Regions from separate parts of the Sinobaca sp. H24 genome, predicted to be linked through region 2. Evidence: riboswitches for the same ligand, from Rfam matches in the RefSeq annotation. Region 2 holds a riboswitch; each other region holds the start of a gene.

Region 1 (3,318 bases), on a different contig from region 2:
AACAGAGAAAAATGGACGCACATGGGAAACAGCAGCAGGATTCCGGCTGTCAATTATAGGGAGGGATGACGGTTGGATCAAAAGGGTGGAATGATGCCGATAGCAGCTGCTGTATGTGCTCTCTGTGCGGGACTGGTGCTGCTCATGGTTGGGAGCTATGCAGTTCACAAAACAAAACGCTGCTCTGCATGAACAAAGCATCCAACTGGAATGGATGCTTCAAAATGCAGAAAAGAAATGGTATCAGGAAGGAAAACAGCCGGGAGAACAAGAGTATGTGTTTCCAACGGGAGAGGCGGTCGTGGTCTCAACCATTACCGGACCCGGGACGTCCCGCGTGATGATTTCAGCAGAGCTCGAGGGCGGAGAACGGAGAAGTCATTCCTTTTCTTATGAATCCGCACAGGAAAGCTTTGAAAGCATTTACAAATAGAAGTTTTCTGCTATATACTATATACAACTACTCTTATTTACAGGGCATACATACTAGCGCTAAAGATAAGAAAAGGGGGTATGTTGAATGGATCGCATGTTTCGGGTGATTTCTTTTTGGACGACTGTATTTGCAGTGCTTTTCTTTGTAGGGGACATGTTTCAAATGGCTCTGCTCTTTTTCGCTCAGACCGCCGTTTTTCTTGGATTAGGTTTTATGAATTTATCTGAAAGAATGTATGTTTATATTTTCGGCATTTACTTAACTGTCTTTTTTGTAGGGTTTACCTATTACACGACTTTTATGATGGAAACTGGTTTTCATTAAAAAGCAGATAAACTCTTTTCAAGCAGAAAGGCTCTCCTTTGGAGAGCCTTTTTGCATGGCGTACATTATTTTTAAGAAAATCCATGAAGAAAAGGATTGGATGTCATTTCATTTCCGATGGTCGTCACATTTCCGTGGCCGCAGGCAACTGCGGTATCTTCAGGAAGAGGCATAAGGAAATCATTAATGCTTTTGATCAGTGTTTCGTAATCTCCTCCGGGCAGATCTGTTCTGCCAATCCCATTTTCAAAGAGCACGTCTCCTGAAAATACCGTTTCGGTCTCTTTATGATAAAAAGAGACGCTGCCGGGGGAATGGCCGGGAGTATGAAATAGGCTGAAGTGAAAAGAACCTGCTTGAAGTTCGGATTCTTTAGTAATAAACACATCGGCAGGCTCCGCTTTTATGGTGGCCCCGCCAAGAAAACGGGAGGATCCATTTTTTTCGGGATCCGTAAGCCAGTCATTTTCTGTTTCGTGCAGATACACCGGGATGTTCCATTTTTGACGAACATCTTCAACCGCACCAATATGGTCAAAGTGGGCGTGGGTTAATAAAACAGCCTGTGGGCGGAGATCGTTTTCAATCAGCCAGGTATTTAAGATATCCCCGTGGCCGCCGGGATCAAAAATAACAGCCTCTTTATTTTCATTAAATAAAACATAACAATTCGTCTGTAGAGGGCCTAACGGTATTTGTTTCCAATCCATAGCAGGAATGGCTCCTTTCGTTTCGCAGTCTATTAGTTATTGTACGCCAAAAAAAATATAGGTGCAAAATAAGAAAACAAACGGTATAATTAAAGCAATATCATAATTATTTGAAAAATGTAAATAGACTACTGTACATATTAAAGGGGGTAGGCTGCATGGCTATAGGTATAACACTTTTAATAGTGGCAATCCTGTGTGCTCTCGCTGTAGTAAGGGAAATAAAGCGCCGTAATTTTTTCGCTGTCGGTTTTGCAGGAGTTGCTTTTCTAGTTTTTGGATGGTTTTCCGTTATGACGATAATAAGCGGAGCACCGAGTATATAAAGTGAATAATGACGGATGACGATAAAGGGAGAGCCCGCATATAAAGAAGCGGCGCCGAAGGAGCAAACTGCAGCAGCGGTGAATCTCTCAGGCAAACAGACTTTTATCCGACGAATCTCTGGAGAGCGCCCGTTCAAACGGGCCACCCACGAAGACAGTCTCACATAGAGATGAAACTTTCTGGTTTTAGGACAGAGAAACCCCATGTCAGGGGTTTCTCTGTCTTTTTGTTTTATAAACGAAGGAGGATGCATATGCCATTACGAACACCGCTTTACCCACTTTATGAAAAGTACGGCGCAAAGATAACGGATTTTGGCGGCTGGGAGCTGCCGGTCCGCTTCAGCAGCATTAAAGAAGAGCATGAAGCTGTAAGAACGAAGGCGGGACTGTTCGATGTGTCTCATATGGGAGAAGCAATCGTAGAGGGGCAGGGAGCAGCAGCTTTTCTACAGAAGATGCTTACAAATAATCCGGAAGCGTTGGAAAATGGCAAAGCGATGTACACTTTTTTATGCAATGAAGACGGAGGTACAGTAGATGATCTTCTGGTTTATCAGCTGAATGAGGAAAAGTATTTTCTTGTCCTAAATGCAGCCAATACATCAAAAGACATAAACTGGCTTACCACCTATGCCGGCCCGGATGTTCAAATCAAAGATATATCATCAGAAACGGCTCTTCTTGCTCTGCAGGGACCAAAGGCAGCAGAAATACTGCAGACTTTAACAAAAGCAGATTTAGATGAAATCAGACCGTTCCGCTTTCTCGAAAAGGCGGATATCGCCGGATACCGGGTGCTCGCCAGCCGTACCGGCTATACCGGAGAAGATGGATTTGAGCTTTACTGCCGGTCCGAAGATGCTGAGGGGCTATGGGAAACGCTGATGAGCGCGGGCAGTACCCACGGCCTTGTGCCGGCTGGTCTCGGTGCCAGAGACACGCTTCGATTTGAAGCAAAGCTTCCCTTGTACGGGCAGGAATTATCTGACACTATTTCTCCGCTGGAAGCGGGAATGGGTTTTGCAGTAAAGCTGAAGGATTCCCGTGAATTCATAGGAAAAACAGCACTGCAAAAGCAGAAAGATAACGGAATTCCGCGAAAACTGGCCGGTATTGAAATGATTGATAAAGGCATTCCCCGTACCGGATACATTGTATTTTCCACTGATAATAAAGAGGTAGGATTTGTGACTTCCGGGACACAGTCGCCGACTCTTGGCAAAAATGTCGGTCTCGTTTTAATGGAAACCGAAGCTGCGGAGATAGGCAGTGAAGTTATTGTAGATGTTAGAGGCAAGAATAAAAAAGCAAAAGTCGTACCGGTCCCGTTTTATAAAAAAGGATAAGAAAGAGGAGGAATAGGAATGGATTTTCGCTATCTGCCTATGACAGAAACCGATAAACAGGAAATGCTCAAAACCATAGGGGTTTCCACTACAGAAGAACTCTTTGCTGATATTCCTGAAAAGATACGCTATAAAGGGGAAATGAAACTGCGTGCCCCATTAAATGAAACGGC
Region 2 (3,318 bases):
AACTCATGTGTGTTTAATCATATCATAGAAAAGAAAGCATTTCCCTCCTGCACTGTTAAAAAGAACAGGGTCTTTCCGCCATCGCAGAAGCCGCTCGCTGTCCGGCCGGCGTTACTGCCAATCCGCCCTTGGACGTTTCTTTCAACGAACCAGGCATACTGCTTCCAATGCGGTGCATTGTATCAATAACTTCATCACACGGAATGCGGCTTTGAATACCGGCTAATGCCATGTCAGCAGCGCTGAATGCAATCGAAGTGCCGATGACATTACGCTTTACACACGGGACTTCTACGAGGCCGGCTACCGGATCACATACAAGACCGAGCAGTGATTTCATCGCTATCGCCACCGCATCGGAGGCCTGAGTGGGAGTCCCCCCTTTTATTTCTACAATTGTACCGGCTGCCATTGCTGCGGCCGAGCCGATTTCTGCCTGACAGCCGCCGGCAGCACCGGAGATCATCTCATGATTGGCAAACACATAGCCAATGGCACTTGCTGAAAACAAGCCCATCGTTATCTGGTTCTCGCTGATATGCTGGTTCTCTTCGAGTGACAGCAGGATTCCGGGAAGAATACCCGCGGATCCGGCAGTAGGTGTTGCTACAATAACTTCCATCCGGGCGTTGCTTTCCGAGGTGGCCATGGCAAACAGCATCGCGTCGCTGATTAATTTTCCAGATAAAGGCACGTTCTGCTGCGTATAGTGCTGCATTCGGGCGGCATCGCCGCCGGAAAGGCCGCTTTCTGACTCCTCTGTATTCGTGATGCCCTGGCGTACGGCCTTCTTCATAACGTGCAGCCGTTCTCTCATTTGCAGAAGAATAGCTTCTTTCGTTTTGCCGGAGCGTGAAACTTCCCTGTTCAGCATCCACTCTCCAATGGATAGGTAATCTGCTTCAGCCGCGTTGACGATATCTTTCATTCGTTCTGTTGTCATAGTCGGCCAGCCAATCTGCTTTTATAAGTATCAGCTATTTGTTTAATATTACTGTCTGCCGGGATGTCGATACAAACCGCTTCGCCGTTGATGCTCCTTATTTCGGAAAGACCTCCTCCGATTGAAACACCTTCTATCGCTGTAAAATATCCGGAGCGGTTTGCATGAATATGGACCGTGTTTGGATGCCCTTCCCATCCTATGTCTGTTCTGGGATTCATCTTAACGACAAGTCCTTCTTTTATGGAATAACGCTTCGACTCACGTATGCTGTGGGATGCAGCCTCCATACCAAGAAGTCCTCCTACTATTGCTTTATCCGTGCCATGTCCCTGGTACGTATCTGCAAACGATCCATAAAGCATAATCTCTGTCCAGTCCGGAACTCCGCCAAGCCACTCATAAACAAACCTTCCGATGGATACGGCACCTGCGGTATGGGAACTGGATGGTCCCACCATAATCGGTCCAATAATATCAAAACAGCTGTTAAATCCCATTAAATCCACGCTCCTCTTAGGATTCAGCGTTTCCTCTGCCTCGGTAATGCTTTACTATACAAAAAAGGGACAGAGGAAAGCCAGAATTTCTTCTGCCTTTCCTCTGTCCCTTTTACCTGAGAGATTAGCTTCTTGAACGAAGCTCCCCTTTGGTGGCCCGCAGGCTCTCTCCAGAGGTGCATCCGGCAGCGGTCAGTTTACCTGAGAGTTTAACCGCCAAGGCCTTTTTGGCGAATTGCTCCTTCGGTGCCGGATTGGTACCCTCCGGTCTCTCCCACTGCTGTCATTTGCCGATCGGTTTATATCTTTGAATATATCGTGGTCCTCACTTGAAGTCAACTGCATATTGCATGTAGACAAGGAAAGAATTTCCTGCTATATTTTTAAATGATAATGATTTTCAATATCAATAAAGGATGGTGGATGTTAATGTATATTAAAAAGGCAGGTTTTTCAGCCTTTCTGTTCTGCTTTGTGCTTTTTCTTGCTGCCTGCGGCAGCAGTGATTCTGAGGAAAACAGCAGTGCGCAGGAAACAGAAGAAGCAGACGGCGGTATGAGAACCGTAACAGCCGGTAACGGTGAAGTGGAAATTCCGGCAGATCCAGAACGTGTTATCGCGCTTCAGTTTGCAGGAGACCTTCTTGCATTAGGCATTGAACCAATCGGAATCGACTCCACGTTAAAAAACAACTCCAATCATCTGGAAGAGGAACTTGCTGACGCAGAAGATGTTGGTGATCCTTCTGTTGAAAAAGTACTGGAGATGGAACCTGATCTTATCGTGGCTCCTACATATTTAGAGGAAAATGTAATTAGTCAGCTCGAGCAGATCGCCCCGACGATCACCGTACCGTGGGCGGAAATGGATGCAAAAGAAGAAGTCGCTCACTTTGGTGAGCTGCTGGACCGCGAAGAAGAAGCCGAAGAATGGATTTCCTCCTACGAACAGCAGGGAGAGGATGCGAAAGAACAGATAAACGATATTATTGAGTCTGGGGAAACAGTCGGCATGTATGAATTGTCTGCTAAAGAAATATATGTCCACACCACCCCGGGGCGCGGAACGTATAACTTATACGAAACGCTTGAGCTCCCTGCTCCAGACCTTGTGCAGGAGGAAGTGATTGATACCGGCGAGCAATTTGCCGCCCTTTCTCTTGAAGCCCTCCCTGAATATGCAGCGGATCATATGTTTGTCACAGTATATGAAGAAGGCGGCGTAGAGGAAGCAGAGGAACTGATGGAAAGCTCGATCTGGAAAAACCTGCCTGCTTATGAAAACGATCAAATTCATATGGTAGATCATAAAGAGTTTTGGTTTAATGACGGTGTGTCCATGGAGAAACAGCTGGATATCCTTGTAAATGAGCTGACGTCCGAGGAATAATTTAGAACGGCACATACGCTTCCAGTATAAGGACCAGACCGCCGTATAATGATTGGACACGTTCCAGACGAAGCGGGCTTTTTTCCACAAGATGCCGGGTCGACCGGTTTAATTGGCATCCTTCCGCCACCCGCTCCCAGGCCGGTGTTAGAATATCCTGAATCCTTGCCGCTCTCGGGTGGCTGTCCATACGAACGTGTTCCAAAAGTTGTATCCGTCCCCCGGGTTTCACTACTCTCGCGGTTTCATGTAACGCACGAATGGGATCCGGAATGGTACAAAAAGCAAGAAAAGCGGCGGCTTCATCAAACGTATCGTTAGAAAATGGCATATTCTCTGCAGAAGCCTGTGCCATATAATAGGATACGTGTGGCAGCGCTGTACGGCGGGAGATTCGTTTCAGCTTCCCCTCGTCCGGCTCCAGGAAGGTCACACTTTCCGCCTGTCTGTAGTAAGGCATCGATGCTCCTGTACCTGAGCCAATAT
Region 3 (3,318 bases), on a different contig from region 2:
ATGATAAGAAAAGGGGGTATGTTGAATGGATCGCATGTTTCGGGTGATTTCATTTTGGACGACTGTATTTGCAGTGCTTTTCTTGTTGGGGATATGTTTCAAATGGCTGTTTTCTTTTTTGCTCAGACCGCTGTTTTTCTGGACTTGGTTTCATGAACTTATCTGAACGAATGTATGTTTATATTTTTGGCATCTATTTAACCGTTTTTTTTGTAGGATTTACTTATTACACCACATTTATGATGGAAACAGGTTTTCATTAGAAATGCCGTTTTTTTCAAAACAAAAAGGCTCCCATCGAGAGCCTTTTTGTTTTGTATTCTAGTATTGTTTTAAGAAAACCCATGAAGAAAAGGGTTAGAGGCCATCTCATTTCCAATCGTAGTAACATTCCCATGGCCGCAGGCAACAGAAGTTTCTTCAGGAAGCGGCATAAGCGCTTCGTTAATGCTGGTAATAAGCGTTTCGTAGTCTCCGCCCGGCAGGTCCGTCCGGCCAATGCCGCTTTCAAATAATACGTCTCCTGAAAAACGGTTTTTGTTTCTTTATGGTAAAAAGAAATGCTGCCCGGTGAGTGGCCGGGAGTATGAAAGAGGGTAAAATGAAAAGATCCTATGTTGAGCTCGGATTCTTTCGTGATAAATACGTCAGCAGGCTCTGCTTTAATGGCTGCATCTCCTAAAAAGCGGGATGACCCATTTTTTTCAGGGTCTGTAAGCCAATCTTGTTCCGATTCATGCAGATAAACAGGTATATTCCATTTTTGACGCACATCTTCTACAGCGCCAATATGGTCAAAATGAGCATGGGTTAGCAGCACAGCCAGAGGTTGAAGGTTATTATCGGATAGCCAGGCATTTAGTACATCTCCATGTCCACCTGGGTCAAAAATAACGGCTTCTTTATTTTTATTAAATAACACATAACAATTTGTCTGCAGGGGGCCTAACGGTATTTGCTTCCAATCCATAATCAAGAGGACTCCTTTCGTTTGCCGGTCTATCATTTATTGTACGTTAAAAAAAATATAGGTGCAAAATAAGAAAACAAACGGTATAATTAAATCAATATCATAATTGTTTGAAAAATGTAAATAGAATACTGTACATATTAAAGGGGGTAGACCGCATGGCTTTAGGTGTAACACTTTTAATAGTGGCAATCCTGTGTGCTCTCGCTGTAGTAAGAGAATTAAGACGCCGTAATTTTTTTGCTGTTGGTTTTGCAGGAGTCGCTTTTTTAGTCTTTGGATGGTTTTCCGTCATGACGTTAATCAGCGGGGCACCAAGCATATAAAAAAGAATATCGACGGATGACGATAAAGGGAGAGCCCGCATACAGAGGAGCGGCGCCGAAGGAGCAAACTGCAGCAGCAGTGAATCTCTCAGGCAAACAGACTTTTATCCGACGAATCTCTGGAGAGTGCCCGTGAGCGGGCCACCCACGAAGACAGTCTCATAGAGATGAAACTTTCTGGTTTTAGGACAGAGAAACCCATATCAGGGGTTTCTCTGTCTTTTTTGTTTTTACAAATGAAGGAGGATATACAATGCCATTGCAGACACCGCTCTACACGCTATATGAAAAGTATGGGGCAAAAACAACGGATTTTGGAGGCTGGGAGCTGCCGGTTCGTTTTAGCAGTATTAAAGAAGAACATGAGGCGGTAAGAACAAAAGCTGGATTGTTTGATGTCTCTCACATGGGAGAAGCCATTGTAGAAGGGAAAGATGCAGAGGCTTTTCTGCAGAAAATGCTTACCAACAACCCGGCTTCATTGGAAAATGGCAAGGCCATGTACACTTTTTTGTGCAATGAACAGGGAGGGACGATTGATGACCTGCTTGTTTATCAACTGAATGAAGAAAAATATTTTCTCGTACTTAATGCAGCCAATACGTCGAAAGATGTTGACTGGCTTACGGAGCATGCCGGGCCGGACGTTCAAATAAAAGATATATCAAAAGAAACAGCTCTTCTTGCCCTGCAGGGACCTGCAGCAGAAGAAAATTCTACAGACATTAACACAAACTAACTTAAAAGAAATCAAGCCTTTTCGATTTTCTGAAAAGACAGAGCTTGCTGGGTGCCGGGTGCTTGCAAGCCGCACCGGCTATACGGGAGAAGATGGATTCGAAATTTACTGCAAAGCAGAAGATGCTGCGGGTATATGGGAGACGATCATGGAGGCAGGGGGCCCGCACGGTCTTTTGCCGGCAGGACTCGGAGCCAGGGACACGCTTCGTTTTGAAGCGAAGCTTCCTCTGTATGGACAGGAACTTTCTGATACCATTTCTCCTCTGGAGGCAGGAATGGGTTTCGCTGTGAAGCTGAAGGATTCCAGAGAATTTATTGGAAAAAAAGCACTGCAAAAGCAAAAAGAGGCCGGAGTTCCGAGAAAACTTGCTGGAATTGAAATGATCGATAAAGGTATACCCCGCACTGGCTACACCGTATTTTCTCCTGACTCCAGAGAAGTGGGCTTTGTCACTTCCGGAACGCAGTCTCCTACTCTTGGAAAGAATGTCGGTCTCGTTTTAATAGAAGCAGCAGCGGCAGAGTTGGGCAGTGAAGTTATTGTTGATGTTAGAGGCAAGAATAAAACAGCAAAAGTCGTACCGGTTCCATTTTATAAAAAAGGATAGGAAAGAGGAGGAATAAAAATGGATTTTCGATATTTGCCCATGACAGAAACCGATAAGCAGGAAATGCTAAAAACTATAGGAGTTTCCACTACAGAAGAACTTTTTGCCGATATTCCGGAAAAGATACGGTACAAAGGGGAAATGAAACTGCGTGCCCCATTGAATGAAACAGCATTAATGAAAGAACTGCAGCAGTTGAGTAATAAAAATGCTGATCTGCAGTCGTACCCCTCTTTTTTAGGCGCAGGAGTGTATGATCATTATATTCCTTCGATTGTTGATCATGTTATCAGGCGTTCAGAATTTTATACAGCTTACACTCCTTACCAGCCTGAAATTTCCCAGGGAGAGCTGCAGGCTATTTTTGAGTTTCAGACAATGATATGTGAACTAACTGGCATGGACATTGCCAATTCATCTATGTATGACGGCCATACCGCCCTTGCCGAAGCGGCACTGGTTGCAGGAAGCCAGCACAAAAGTTCCTCGCGGAAAATTTTAGTGTCGGAAGGTGTTCATCCGGAATCGCTGCACGTAATCGAAACCTATGCTTCCGGGCCGGGAATTATAGTGGAGACCATTCCTCTTACAGATGGAAAAACAGATATGGACGAGCTGGAAAAACAAATCGACGAGCATACAGCCGGTGTTATCCTTCAGTATCCTAATTTTT

The links. Region 2 has a riboswitch for glycine ahead of MMY81_RS29340 (serine dehydratase beta chain). Riboswitches for the same ligand answer to the same signal wherever they lie in the genome.
Region 1: linked by a shared signal. The riboswitch ahead of gcvT (glycine cleavage system aminomethyltransferase GcvT) and the one ahead of MMY81_RS29340 (serine dehydratase beta chain) in region 2 are both predicted to bind glycine.
Region 3: linked by a shared signal. The riboswitch ahead of gcvT (glycine cleavage system aminomethyltransferase GcvT) and the one ahead of MMY81_RS29340 (serine dehydratase beta chain) in region 2 are both predicted to bind glycine.

The regions. Positions count from the first base shown of each region.
Region 1 is NZ_JALBWT010000002.1:136,749-140,066, forward strand. It holds gene MMY81_RS03835 (competence type IV pilus minor pilin ComGF) at 1-94, shown strand, start outside; gene MMY81_RS03840 (hypothetical protein) at 158-433, shown strand; gene MMY81_RS03845 (DUF2626 domain-containing protein) at 521-760, shown strand; gene MMY81_RS03850 (MBL fold metallo-hydrolase) at 832-1,470, opposite strand; gene MMY81_RS03855 (DUF2759 domain-containing protein) at 1,629-1,796, shown strand; glycine riboswitch at 1,812-1,909, shown strand; gene gcvT (glycine cleavage system aminomethyltransferase GcvT) at 2,051-3,145, shown strand; gene gcvPA (aminomethyl-transferring glycine dehydrogenase subunit GcvPA) at 3,164-3,318, shown strand, end outside.
Region 2 is NZ_JALBWT010000043.1:23,167-26,484, reverse strand. It holds gene sdaAA (L-serine ammonia-lyase, iron-sulfur-dependent, subunit alpha) at 56-943, opposite strand; gene MMY81_RS29340 (serine dehydratase beta chain) at 940-1,443, opposite strand; glycine riboswitch at 1,544-1,620, opposite strand; glycine riboswitch at 1,623-1,730, opposite strand; gene MMY81_RS29335 (ABC transporter substrate-binding protein) at 1,873-2,832, shown strand; gene MMY81_RS29330 (class I SAM-dependent methyltransferase) at 2,834-3,318, opposite strand, start outside.
Region 3 is NZ_JALBWT010000027.1:39,994-43,311, forward strand. It holds partial or broken gene MMY81_RS24320 (DUF2626 family protein) at 26-263, shown strand; partial or broken gene MMY81_RS24325 (MBL fold metallo-hydrolase) at 333-970, opposite strand; gene MMY81_RS24330 (DUF2759 domain-containing protein) at 1,129-1,296, shown strand; glycine riboswitch at 1,313-1,410, shown strand; partial or broken gene gcvT (glycine cleavage system aminomethyltransferase GcvT) at 1,550-2,645, shown strand; gene gcvPA (aminomethyl-transferring glycine dehydrogenase subunit GcvPA) at 2,664-3,318, shown strand, end outside.